4 regions of the Pandoraea sp. NPDC090278 genome follow, and region 2 is predicted to be linked to each of the others. Evidence: predicted binding sites of a transcription regulator. Region 2 holds the regulator's gene; each other region holds the start of a gene.
The links. The regulator FNR, encoded in region 2, switches genes on or off when oxygen is low (the NO sensors DNR and NnrR bind a similar motif). The targets are predictions, from matches to a motif close to TTGATNNNNATCAA.

Region 1: yiaY (L-threonine dehydrogenase) is a predicted target of FNR. The motif match lies at 1,323-1,336, and genes of this name have one in related genera.
Region 3: hemN (oxygen-independent coproporphyrinogen III oxidase) is a predicted target of FNR. The motif match lies at 1,984-1,997, and genes of this name have one in related genera.
Region 4: ACIQWO_RS16325 (OmpW family protein) is a predicted target of FNR. The motif match lies at 1,696-1,709, and genes of this name have one in related genera.

What each region holds. Positions count from the first base shown of each region.
Region 1 covers NZ_JBIVYJ010000008.1:175,798-178,895, forward strand. Annotated here, with positions in the region: gene yiaY (L-threonine dehydrogenase) at 53-1,201, opposite strand; gene ACIQWO_RS25035 (aldehyde dehydrogenase family protein) at 1,362-2,882, opposite strand.
Region 2 covers NZ_JBIVYJ010000001.1:698,764-701,861, forward strand. Annotated here, with positions in the region: gene ACIQWO_RS03055 (LysR family transcriptional regulator) at 1-225, shown strand, start outside; gene ACIQWO_RS03060 (YybH family protein) at 232-666, opposite strand; gene fnr (fumarate/nitrate reduction transcriptional regulator Fnr) at 974-1,720, opposite strand; gene scpB (SMC-Scp complex subunit ScpB) at 2,059-3,098, shown strand, end outside.
Region 3 covers NZ_JBIVYJ010000002.1:522,700-525,797, forward strand. Annotated here, with positions in the region: gene ACIQWO_RS10645 (carbon starvation CstA family protein) at 1-20, shown strand, start outside; gene ACIQWO_RS10650 (YbdD/YjiX family protein) at 59-256, shown strand; gene hemN (oxygen-independent coproporphyrinogen III oxidase) at 394-1,833, opposite strand; gene ACIQWO_RS10660 (LysR family transcriptional regulator) at 2,384-3,098, shown strand, end outside.
Region 4 covers NZ_JBIVYJ010000004.1:268,085-271,182, reverse strand. Annotated here, with positions in the region: gene ACIQWO_RS16330 (penicillin-binding protein 1A) at 1-1,595, opposite strand, end outside; gene ACIQWO_RS16325 (OmpW family protein) at 1,771-2,472, shown strand; gene ACIQWO_RS16320 (DUF2946 domain-containing protein) at 2,784-3,098, shown strand, end outside.

The DNA of each region.
Region 1 (3,098 bases), on a different contig from region 2:
GGCAGTGAAGGCGTCGCCCTGTTTCGGGCGACGCCTTTTTATTGGCGCCTGATTAGAACGCCCGCAGGAAAATCGCTTCGATTTCCGCTTGCTCAGCGCGACGCGGGTTGGTGAACCCGCAGGCGTCCTGCATTGCGTTGACAGCGAGCGTCGGGACGTCTTCCTTCTTCGCCCCGAGTTCGGCCAGCCCAGCCGGAATGCCGATGTCCTTCGACAACCGGCGAATCGCGGCGATGGCGACCTTCGCACCTTCCTCGTCGCTCAACCCTTCGACCTTTTCTCCCATCGCCTGCGCAATGTCTTTCAGACGTGCCGCGCTGGTGCTCGCATTGAACTCTTCCACGTGCGGCAGCAGCACAGCGTTGCACACGCCGTGCGGCAGATCGTAGAACCCGCCCAACTGGTGCGCCATCGCGTGCACGTAACCGAGCGATGCGTTGTTGAACGCCATGCCCGCCAGGAACTGTGCATACGCCATGTTCTCGCGCGCGGTCATGTCGTCGCCGTGCGACACCGCGCGACGCAGGTTCTGCGAGATCAGCGTGACGGCCTTCAACGCACACGCGTCGGTGATCGGTGTGGCCGCCGTCGACACGTAAGCTTCGGTGGCGTGCGTCAGTGCATCCATGCCGGTCGCGGCCGTCAGCCCCTTGGGCATCGCCGCCATCAGCGCCGGATCGTTGACGGACAACAACGGTGTGACGTTGCGGTCAACGATGGCCATCTTCACATGACGCTTTTCGTCCGTGATGATGCAAAAGCGCGTCATCTCGCTTGCGGTGCCCGCCGTCGTGTTGATCGCGACGAGCGGCAATTGCGGCTTCTTCGACTGATCGACGCCTTCATACTCCGAGATGTGACCGCCATTCGTCGCGCACAGCGCAATCCCCTTCGCGCAGTCATGCGGCGAGCCGCCACCCAGCGAAATCACGAAGTCGCACTGGTTCTGTTTAAGGATTGCCAGACCCGCTTCGACGTTGCTCACCGTGGGGTTCGGCTTGGCACCATCGAAGACGACGGCCTGAATGTCCTGCTGCGTCAGCAGCTTCGCCACTTTCTCGGCGACGCCCGCCTTCGCGAGACCGGCATCGGTCACGATCAGGGCGCGGCGGAAATGGTATTGGCGCAGGGCGGCAATCGCTTCGTCGAGACTGCCCACGCCCATCATGTTGACGGCGGGAATGAAGAAAGTCGTGCTCATCGTCATGCTCCTTATCTGTTCTGTGAGGGGTACGCCCCGCGCGCCAATGGCGCGACGGGGTGTCCAGAATCATCTTTTGCATGCATCAAAGACAGCATCGCACTCGCTGCGCGATGCGTCTTTGATCTACTGCAAGGTCACATACGACTAGAGGGATTGCTCAGAAGAAACCGAGCGGATTGACGTCGTAACTCACGAGCAAATTTTTCGTCTGCTGGTAGTGGTCGAGCATCATCTTGTGCGTCTCGCGGCCGATGCCGGACTTCTTGTAGCCGCCGAACGCCGCGTGGGCCGGGTAGAGGTGATAGCAGTTCGTCCACACACGCCCCGCCTGAATGCCACGGCCCATGCGATAGGCGCGATTGATGTCGCGCGTCCATACGCCAGCGCCCAGACCGAACTCCGTGTCGTTGGCGATGGCGAGGGCTTCGGCTTCGTTCTTAAAGGTCGTCACGCCGACCACCGGGCCGAAGATTTCTTCCTGGAACACGCGCATGCGGTTCTCGCCCTTGAGCAGGGTGGGCTGGATGTAGAAGCCCGACGCGAGCGGTCCGTCGAGCATCTCGATGCCGCCGCCCGTCAGTACCTGTGCACCTTCCTTACGCGCCAGATCGAGATACGTGAGGATCTTGTCGAACTGCTGTTGCGACGCCTGTGCGCCCACGGCCGTCTCGGTATCGAGCGGATCGCCGCGCTTGATGCGCTCGACCCGTTTCATCACCACCTCCATGAAGGGCTCGTAAATCGACTCCTGGACGAGCGCACGCGACGGACAGGTGCAGACCTCGCCCTGATTCAGGAAGCCCAGCACGAGGCCTTCTGCGGCCTTCTCGATGAACTCCGGCTCCCCATGCATGATGTCGTCGAAGAAGATGTTCGGCGACTTGCCGCCCAGCTCGACGGTGCTCGGAATCAGGTTGGCGGCGGCGCGCGTCAGGATGTGATTGCCGACGGGCGTCGAACCCGTAAAGGCGATCTTTGCGATGCGCTTGCTCGTCGCCAGCGCTTCACCCGCCTCCTTACCGAAGCCTTGCACGATGTTGAGGACGCCGGGCGGCAACAGATCGCCGACCAGTTCGGCAAACAGCGTGATCGTCAGCGGCGTTTGCTCGGCGGGCTTGAGCACCACGCAGTTGCCTGCCGCGAGCGCGGGAGCAAGCTTCCATGCCGCCATCAGCAACGGGAAATTCCACGGGATGATCTGACCGACCACGCCCAGCGGCTCATGGAAGTGATACGCGGCAGTGTGCTCGTCGATCTCGGCGGCGGTGCCTTCCTGCGCGCGGATGCAACCGGCGAAGTAACGGAAGTGATCGACGGCCAGCGGCAAGTCTGCGGCGAGCGTCTCGCGCACAGGTTTGCCGTTGTCCCACGTCTCCGCCACGGCGAAGCGCTCCAGTTGCGATTCCAGCCGGTCGGCGATCTGCAACAGAATGCGTGAGCGGGCCTGTACGGACGTCTTCCCCCACTTGGCCGCTGCCGCATGCGCTGCGTCGAGCGCCAGTTCGATGTCTGCGCCGTTCGAGCGGGGGAATTCGCCGATGACCGCACCGGTGACCGGCGATGTGTTGGTGAAGTACTGGCCCTCCACGGGTGGCACGAACCTGCCGCCGATGAAGTTCTCGTAACGCGGTTGTAGGGACAACAGGGCACCGGGCGTGCCGGGCGGGGCGTATTTCATGTTGTGTCTCCGGATATCGTTGTAGCGCGGACGTTGGCTGCGCAAGACGCTACTAAGCAAGTCGTGGGCCAGACATCCGAATCCGCGCAACGACGCGCCCTGGCGGCGAGCTGGACGGCGCGGTGTGTATCGATTCCGTGACACCTGTGTCCTGCGGTGTGGCACACGCTGTCTCAGGACTGTGACAGCGCCGTCAGCTTCAGAACCTGCGTCAAT
Region 2 (3,098 bases):
AAGTCGACGTGGGATGTCGCGGCCCACTTGCAGCGGGGGGAACTGGTGCCGGTGTTACCGGCGTATCCGCTCGCGGAGGAGGTCGCCATCTGGGCTGTCTATCCGAGCCGGGTGTTCGTACCGCCCAAGACGCAGGCGATGATCGAGTTCCTGCAGGCGCGCTTCAGCCCGGTGCCGTACTGGGAGGCGCAGTGGCCGACGGGTGCTGGCGGGCGGGCGACTTAGGCTTGCTCAATGGAGCCGATGCGTCCTCGGCATCTGTGAGCCGGTGTCTTCGTGGCCGATGGCCGGGCTGGCGTGATGCAGTACCAGGCGCCAACCGTCGGCTTCTTTCAGATAGACGTTCGTGGCGAGCACGAACGCGAAGCGCGCTTCCGGCTGGCTCTCGACCTGAATCTGCTCAAGCACGTTGTGAACGGCGCACAACGGATTGTGGGCCACTTGAAGGTGATTCGCCGTCACCTGCAGGCCGCCTTTGGCGAGAACCTCCCGCCAGCTTGTTCTGACCGCCGCAGGGCCCACGTGCCGTGGCCCCGCAGGGTGAATGCACACGACTTCCTCGTCTTCCGACCAGACGTCCATCAGCAAGTCCGTATCGCCAGCGCGCAGCGCTTCGTAGAACGCGTGTTCGGCGTCTTCCGGACTGAGAAATATGGCAGCGGGCATAACGGCGTCCTCCATCGGAGACAAGCGCGTGTCGTATGCGTGGTCGCCCTCGGCCGACGGGCGGGGCGGCGAACGCGCCGATTATGGAGCCTTTGCCGGGGCTTGTCGAACGTCGGTCCTTTTGATCTGGCGCAAGGCACCGGGAGCGCCCGGCCGGTAGCTTATCGGTAACGGATCAGTAGCGCATTAGAGGCAGATCGGCAACGCGGGAGAATCGCGGCGCAGAGGGTACGGTGTTCTGTGGGGAAGTGTGAGCGAGCAGGCGGGGGCGTATGAGCGGGGGCGCTCAGCGCCCCCGGAAGCCGGATCAGCAGTGATGCACGCCAGCGAGTTCGCGCAGGGCGGCGCCGTCGATGATCTTGACGTGGCGTTGACGGATTTCGATCATCCCATTCTGTGCGAAACGCGAGAACAGGCGGCTGACCGTCTCCAGTTTGAGACCCAGGAAGCTGCCGATTTCCTCACGGCTCATGCGCAGCACGAACTCGTTGGCAGCGTAACCCCGTGCGGACAGGCGCTCGGAGAGATTCAGCAGGAAGACAGCCAGACGCTCCTCGGCGCGCATCGTCCCCAGGGCGAGCAGTTGCTGGTGCTCGTTGCGGATTTCCTGGCTCATCAGACGATGCAACTGGCGTTGCAGCGACGGCACTTGGCGCGAAAGCGTCTCCAGCTCGCCGAAACGGGCGATGCACAGTTCGCTGTCTTCGAGCGCCACGGCAGTGGTCGGGTGATGGTTGTCGGCTATGGCGTCGAGGCCGATCAGCTCGCCCTGAAGGTGGAAGCCGACGACCTGTTCACGGCCGTCGGGGGCCGTGACGCAGCTTTTGAGCGACCCGAAACGAATGCCATAGACGGCGGTGAGGTCATCGTTGGCGTGATAGAGCACTTCGCCTTTCTTGAGGCGGCGGCGCTCGCTCACGAGTGCGTCCAGTCGTTCCAGCTCCGGCTCAGGGATGCCGACGGGCAGGCAGAACTGCCCCAGCGAGCACGTGGAACAACGAGGCTGAGCAACCGGGATGGGGTTGCCGGGAATGCGACCGATGTCGGTGGTCATGGAGGCCCCTGAAGTTATTTCGAGAGTTTACCATGAGGCGTCGACCCGTCGTTTCGACAGCCGGGACGCGAAGGTTTGTGACGGCGCTTTACGGACGTGGATGTTTCAGTAATAATTGCGCACATACCGGACGTCCGTCTTGCCGTACTATCGGCCTGGGCGTTTTCCCGGCAGGTCGTTTCGAAGCATTCTGGTCGCGCCGCCGTCACTACGACCGAACACAATAGGGCGCGCGCTTATGCGAAACGGTAGTCTTCCATCGACGACCGTTTTCTGGTTCCAAGCATCCATTTATTCCTGATACCGGGTCGCCAAGCCCCCGGTCTGCTTAGTCGCACATGAATACCCAAGAGGCGAAACTCGTCCTCGAGACCGCGTTGATTTGCGCGCAGGAGCCGCTCAAGGTCGGCGATCTGCGTAAGCTCTTCAATGACGCCGTGTCTGGTGACACGGTGCGCGCGCTGCTCGAGGAAATCCGCGTGCAATGGGACGGCCGAGGTGTGGAATTGGTGGCGCTGGCCACCGGCTGGCGTTTCCAAAGCCGTCCGCGCATGCGTGAATACCTTGACCGCCTCAATCCAGAGAAGCCGCCGAAGTACTCGCGCGCTGTGATGGAGACGCTGGCGATCATTGCTTACCGTCAACCGGTTACGCGTGGCGATATCGAAGAGATTCGCGGCGTGACGGTCAATACGCAGATCATCAAGCAGCTCGAAGATCGTGGCTGGATTGAAGTGATCGGTCATCGCGACGTGCCGGGACGCCCTGGTCTGTATGTGACGACCAAGGACTTCCTGGACGACCTCGGCCTACGCGCGCTCGATGCGTTGCCGCCGTTGGAAGACCCGGCCGCGCAGGCGCAGATCGATCTGCTGGCGCAGCAGAACATCGAATTCGGTGAGCGTGCCGAGGGCGAAGAAGTTGAAGCGGAAGCCACGGACGATGCGCCGGTGGCCGATGCCGAGGCACTGGCCCGTCTGGCGCAAACGCGTGCCGACGATCTGCCGCTTGCGCAGGGGCTGCCGGAGGACCAACGTCCGGCGCCGGTCGGTGACGACGCGCTGTCGGAAGAGGCGCTGCTTGACGCCGTGCTGGCCGAAGGCGAAGTGCAGGCATCGACCGATGTTGTGGCGCTCGACGCCGATGCATCGGCTGAGATTTCGCCCGATGTGGCGGAACTCGGAGACGCTGCGCACGTCAGTGAGCAAGACGATGCCGATGCGCAACACGAGGAATTTTCCGAAGTATCGGAATCTGCGGTTCCTGCCGGCGACGATTCGCCGCAAGATGTGCAGAGCGTCGATATAGAAGAAGGCGCGCAAGAAGGTGCGACGCAGGCGGCAGATCCCGCAGCGTCGTTGACGCAAGAGGTTTCCCC
Region 3 (3,098 bases), on a different contig from region 2:
CCTCCGGGCAGCGGGTCTGAGCACGGCGCACACGTGGACGCACAGCGGAGGACACCCCATGCTCGATGAAGTCGGTAAGGTCGGACGGTATCTGGGACAGGCCATGCGATTGATGGTCGGCTTGCCCGATTACGACACGTATGTGGCGCACATGCAGGCCACGCATCCGGATCGGCCGGTCATGAGCTACGAGGCGTTCTTCCGCGAACGGCAGGAGGCGCGCTACGGTGGCAAGAGCGGTGGCCGCTGCTGCTGAACGCAACTGAGCATTCGAGTGCGGCATCGATCACCCTTCGATGCCGTCGAGAATGAAAAACGCCCGGTGGAGATCCCACCGGGCGTTTTGCTTTCATGCGACGGTTTGCGTGCCCCGGCGCTTGCGGTCTGTCGACGTCACATGACCTTGGCGCATCGCGCGTTGGCGGTGCTGCGGCGGTAGCTGTCGAAAACTTGCGCCACCACACGCACGAGCAGGCGTCCGGCGGGTAGCACGCGCAGTCCGTGTGCATCGATGGCCACGAGCCCGTCTGCCGCGAGATCGGCCAGCTCGCCGAGTTCGCTCGCGAAGTAAGCGACGAAGTCGATGTCGTGGGCATCTTCGATTGTGCTGAAGTCCAGCGTCATGTGACACATGAGTCGCGAGATGACATCGCGCCGGATGTGGTCGTCCCGATCGAGTTGCACGCCGCGCGCAATCGCAAGACCGCCCGCGTCGATGGCGTCGTAGTACGTTTTGAGCGTCTTGGCATTCTGCGCATAGCTGTCGCCCACACGGCCAATGGCCGACATGCCCACACCGATGAGATCGCAATCGGCCCGCGTGCTGTAACCCTGGAAGTTGCGATGCAGCGTGCCAGCCGCTTGCGCGAGGGCGAGTTCGTCGTCGGGGCGCGCGAAGTGATCCATGCCGATGTAGACGTAACCGGCGGCCGTCAGCCGCGCGATGATCGTTTGCAGCAACGCGAGCTTTTCAGGACCGTCCGGCAGCGCGTCGGGCAGACAGCGCTGCATCTTGAACTGTTGCGGCAGATGCGCGTAGCTGAAGACCGACAAACGCTCCGGAGCCATCTCGATGACAGCGTCGAGCGTGTTCGAGAAGGATGCGGTCGTCTGATGTGGCAGGCCGTAGATCAGATCGAAATTGACGGACTTGAAGCCACAGTTGCGCGCAGCGTCCAGCGTCGCTTCTACGAGCGCGCGAGGCTGCACGCGGTGAATCGCCTCCTGAACGCGCGGATCGAAGTCCTGCACACCGATGGAGAGTCGGTTGAAGCCGAGGGCGCGAAGCGCACGAATGGACGCCGGCCCCGCGCTTCGCGGATCGATCTCGATGGCGTATTCGGCGCTGTCGTCGGGTGTCATGACGAAGTGACGGCTGATGGCGTCGACGAGCGAGGCGATCTGTTCCAGTGAGAGGAACGTCGGGGTGCCGCCGCCCCAGTGCATCTGTGCGAGCGTGCGGCCAGCGCCGAGCAACGTCGCCTGCCGCGCGATTTCCGCGTGAAGACGCTTGACATAGGCGTCTGCATGCGCGCGGTTGTTCGTCACGATCTTGGTGCACGCACAGTAGAAACACACCGTGTCGCAAAACGGCACGTGCAGATACAGCGAGACCGGTTTGCCGGTGCGCTTGGATTGCGCGGCGGCGCGGGCGTAGTCGCCCACACCGAAATCGTCGTGGAATTGCAGCGCGGTCGGATACGAGGTGTAGCGCGGTCCGTTCACGTCGTAACGGCTGAGCAGACGCGCGTCGAACTGAACGGGACTGGCCGATGCCGGAGACGGCGGCGCTGTGCGGGTCCGGCAGCGCGAATGCCCGGGATCTGCTCCCAAACTGCGGGATGTGCAGCCCGGACACGGTTTGCCGACATGCGGATCGTCAGGGGAACTGGCGCAAGGCGTCGACAAAATGGGAAGGGGGTTCATGACGAGGCCCGAAACATAGGAGACACTCGACTCTAGCCCCGCCACGCGCGACGCGCCGTGACCTGCGTCAAACAGCCTTGTCGGCGGCATGCAAGCCGCGTGAGACGCCTGCAATGCGGGACGTCGTTGCGCAAATCGCCGCATTGGAAGTGAATTCTTGCGTCGCGGTGCGCACGCGGCACGCCTGACGTGCACCGAAATCATTGCCGCGGCAGGCAATTTTTTGTCGTCTACGGTAAGCTAGCGCCTTATTGAAGTCCCCGCCGTGTCGACAGCCCTGGCGGCACGCGCGAGGCTCGCCCCGGAACCGCCGGGGCGGCGGTCCGACCGGTGCCCGCGGGTTTTAGCGAATTTCCCCAGGTATCCGCAGTGCTGGCAGCTTGCCGGTCTGCCCATACGCGCATACGCCCTTTGCGCTTCTGCCGGAACGACGCGGCACATCACGATTGGAAACAACATGGACCGTCTGCAATCGATGCGCGTTTTCGTCAAAGTGGCCGATAACGGGAGTTTCGCCCGTACGGCCGCCCAGATGGATCTGTCCGCCGCTGTGGTCACGCGGCACGTCGCAGAACTGGAATCGCATCTCGGCGTTCGCTTGCTCAACCGCACCACCCGTAGCCTGTCGCTGACCGGCGCCGGGCAGGTGTATCTCGAACGCTGTCGGCAGATCATCGACGAAGTCGATGAAGCCGACGCCCTCATCTCCAGTGCGTCACGCGACCCCAAAGGCACCTTGAAGGTCGTCGCGCCCGTGTCGTTCGGGGTGCGCAATCTTGCGCCGCTGGTCAAGAAGTATCAGGAGCTGCACCCGAAGGTCGTGGTCGATCTCACACTGACCGACAGGGCCGTCGATCTGGTCGAAGAAGGCTACGACTGCGGCATTCTGCTCACGCGCATGATCAACAGCGAAAGCCTGATTTCGCGCGTGCTCGCGGAGACGCGTGTGATGCTGTGCGCGTCGCCCGCGTATATCGCCGAACATGGTGAACCGGTCACGCCGCAAGAGCTGGGCGAGCACGGCGTGCTGGGTCTGCCCAGCGAGTTCTGGAGCGACGACCGCGTGTTTGCCGGGCCGGACGGCGAAGTCCGTGTGCGCGTGCAGAACAAGCTCATCTGCAACAACACGGCGCTGCTACGTCAGTCGGTGTTGCTTGGGCATGGGATCGCGT
Region 4 (3,098 bases), on a different contig from region 2:
AGGCCGACCACACGCGAGGGTCCGACATCCTGCATCAACTGCGCCGTGACGGTGTTGCGCGATTGCGCCAGCGCGTCGGCGAGCTTCATCGGCTTGTTGGTTGGCGTGGTGTCGTCGCTGGGTCGCCAGATCTCACCGCCCGCGAGCGGAATCTCCACGACCTGATCGACGATGGTGTCGTCCGGCTTGCGTCCCTTGACGAAGGCCGCACCATACACAAACGGCTTGAACGTCGAACCCGGCTGACGACGCGCCTGCTGCACGTGATCGAACGGATCGGTCGTGAAGTCGCGGCTGCCGACCCACGCGCGGATTTCGCCGGTGCGCGGATCGATGGCGAGGAAACCGGCTTGCACGCGCGTCTTCGTCGTGCGCAGGTTCTGCATGAACGTCTTGTCGGCGAACAGACGCTTCATCGCCGCTTCGGGCGCTTCGCCCCCGGCCACGGCGTTGCGATATTCCGCCGTCTCGCGCACGAACGACTGGACCAGCGCCGTACTGTCACGCCAACCACCGCGTGCCGACCAGTTCGCGTCGGCAATGCCTTGCAATTGATTCGCCTGACGCGTGAGCGCTTGCGTCGCCATAGACTGCAAGCGCGCGTCGATGGTGGTGTGCACCACCAGACCGTCCGAGTAGATGTTGTAGTCGTTGCGATCCGCCCAGCCGATCAGCCACTTGCGCAATTGCAGTGCGAAGTGCGGTGCGGGCCCCGGCTCTTCCGTCTGACGTTCGAAGTCGACGCGCAACGGCCGCTTTTGCAGCGCCGCGAGCTTCGATTCATCGAGATCGCCGAACTTCACCATCTGCGCAAGCACCGTGTTACGGCGTTGCAGTGCGCGCTCGGGATTGATCACCGGGTTGTAATAGCTGTTGCCCTTGAGCATGCCGACGAGCGTGGCGGCTTCGACGACGTCCAACTGATCGGCAGACTTGTCGAAGTACGTACGCGCGGCCATTTCGATGCCGTATGCGTTGTACAGGAAGGGCACCGTGTTCAGGTACGTCTCGAGAATCTCGGGCTTCGTGTACAGCGCCTCGATTTTGAGCGCGGTGATCGCTTCCTTGAGTTTGCGAGTGAGCGTCGGGGCGCGGCCGATGTCGTCCGGGTACAAATTGCGGGCGAGCTGTTGCGTAATCGTCGAGCCGCCCTGACGGTCGCCCGAGAACGTGCGCAGCGCCGCCCCTGCCGTACGCTTCAGATCGATGCCGTGGTGTTCGTAAAAGCGATGGTCTTCCGTCGACACCAACGCCTTGACGACGTTGGGCGAGATGTCCTTCAACGCCACCCACTCGCGGTTCGACGGCCGGAACTCGGCCAACAGCTTCCCATCGGCGGACAAGACCTGCGCAGGCTGGTCGACTTTGGCCCGGCGAATGTCGCGAATGCTCGGCGTGAACGGAATCAGGATCAGCGTATAAGCGACGAGCAGACAAGGCAGCGCCGCGATGCCGATCAGCACACCTCGACGCGTGGGATGGCGCAGGTGATGCCAGGCGCGCGCTGCATACGGGGCCAGCGGTTGCAAAAGGCGAAGACCCCGTCGACCTGCTTGGGCGACGGCGTGCAGCAGCGAAGAAAACAGCGACGAAATCGGGCGCTTCACGATGGGGGAATGCGTGGCAAAGTCCGCATCCTACCAAAACCGGCGCACGCGACAGTTTGTCGCATCACGCGTGCGCGCTGTCTCTCGCTTGACGCGCATCAAGTTCCGCAGCGCATCGTGCTTCTACCATCGGTCGTGCTCACTCACGACTTTGGACAACATCATGAAGCACTCCCTCGGCGCCACGGCTCTCGCCGCCGCACTGACTACCGGTGCCGCCCTCTTCAGCGCATCTGCCTTCGCACAAAGCACGGCACAGGCCGCCGACAACACGGCCCCCACGAAGACCTTCGGTTTCATCAAGGACAGCTCGCAGGGCATCTATGCCGGTGACATCCTCGCGCGCGTACGCGCCATCGGTATCCTGCCGGACTCGCATGCGAGTGGCAGCGTTCTGCCGACGCTCGGCGTCACCGTCAACAACGCCATCGTGCCGGAACTCGACTTCACGTACATGATTCTCGACAACGTGGGCGTCGAACTCATTCTTGGCATGTCGCGCCATCAACTCACGTCGAACCTCGGGCACCTCGGCGGCGTGAACGTGCTGCCGCCGACACTCCTGCTGCAATACCACTTCAATCACGCGGGAAAGGTGCGTCCGTATGTTGGCGCCGGTATCAACTACACGCGCTTCTGGAACAGCAACCTGAATGCAGGCGGCACCCCGATCTCGATCAAGAACCACAGCGTCGGACCGGCGCTGCAAGCCGGTGTCGACATTCAGATGACGAAAAACCTTTTCTTCAACATCGACATCAAGAAGATCTGGATGAAGACCGATACGTCGCTCGCGGGCACCGACCTCGGCACGTTGCACATCGATCCGCTGATCGTCGGCGTAGGCGTCGGCATGAAGTTCTGATATCCGGTGTGGGGCGCCACGTGCCGGGGGGCCGTGGCGCTCCTTTTTTTGGTTCCATCGGACGATGCGGCAAATTGTCGCGTCGTCCCTACATGCGAACGCAAAGCATTTACGCCCCTCGACAAGACCCCCTACAATGCCTCCTTTCCCGAGAGTCGCCTGATCCACGCCTTTGCCTTCGCGGCGATCCGCGCGGTTAGCTGATGACGTGATGAGCTTATGACGTCATCGCAGGACACTCTCGCGGGCTGATCCACTCGACAGCCCGGCGATTCCCGTATTTTTCATCCATCTGTTTGATCCGGCCCAGCATGCGCAAGCTTCGTCAGCATCGCGTCGCAATCGGGATCGCCCTGCTGGCGATCCTGCTGGCTGCGCTCATGCCTGCGATTGCGCAATGGCGCGCCGCGATGCAGACGGATCCGTTCGCGGTCTACTGCACGGTGCAGGGCACACAGGCCTCGCTGGGCACGAACACCACCCCGCGCGCTGACGCCCAACGGGAGCCCGCGCATGACGGCCACAGCGGCCATGGCGACGCGCAGGCACCGCCTGCGCCCAATCCTGCTCAAGCTCAGCCCACGGGTCTGCACAGCGAGCACGGCAACGCCGGCCACTCGCTCGAC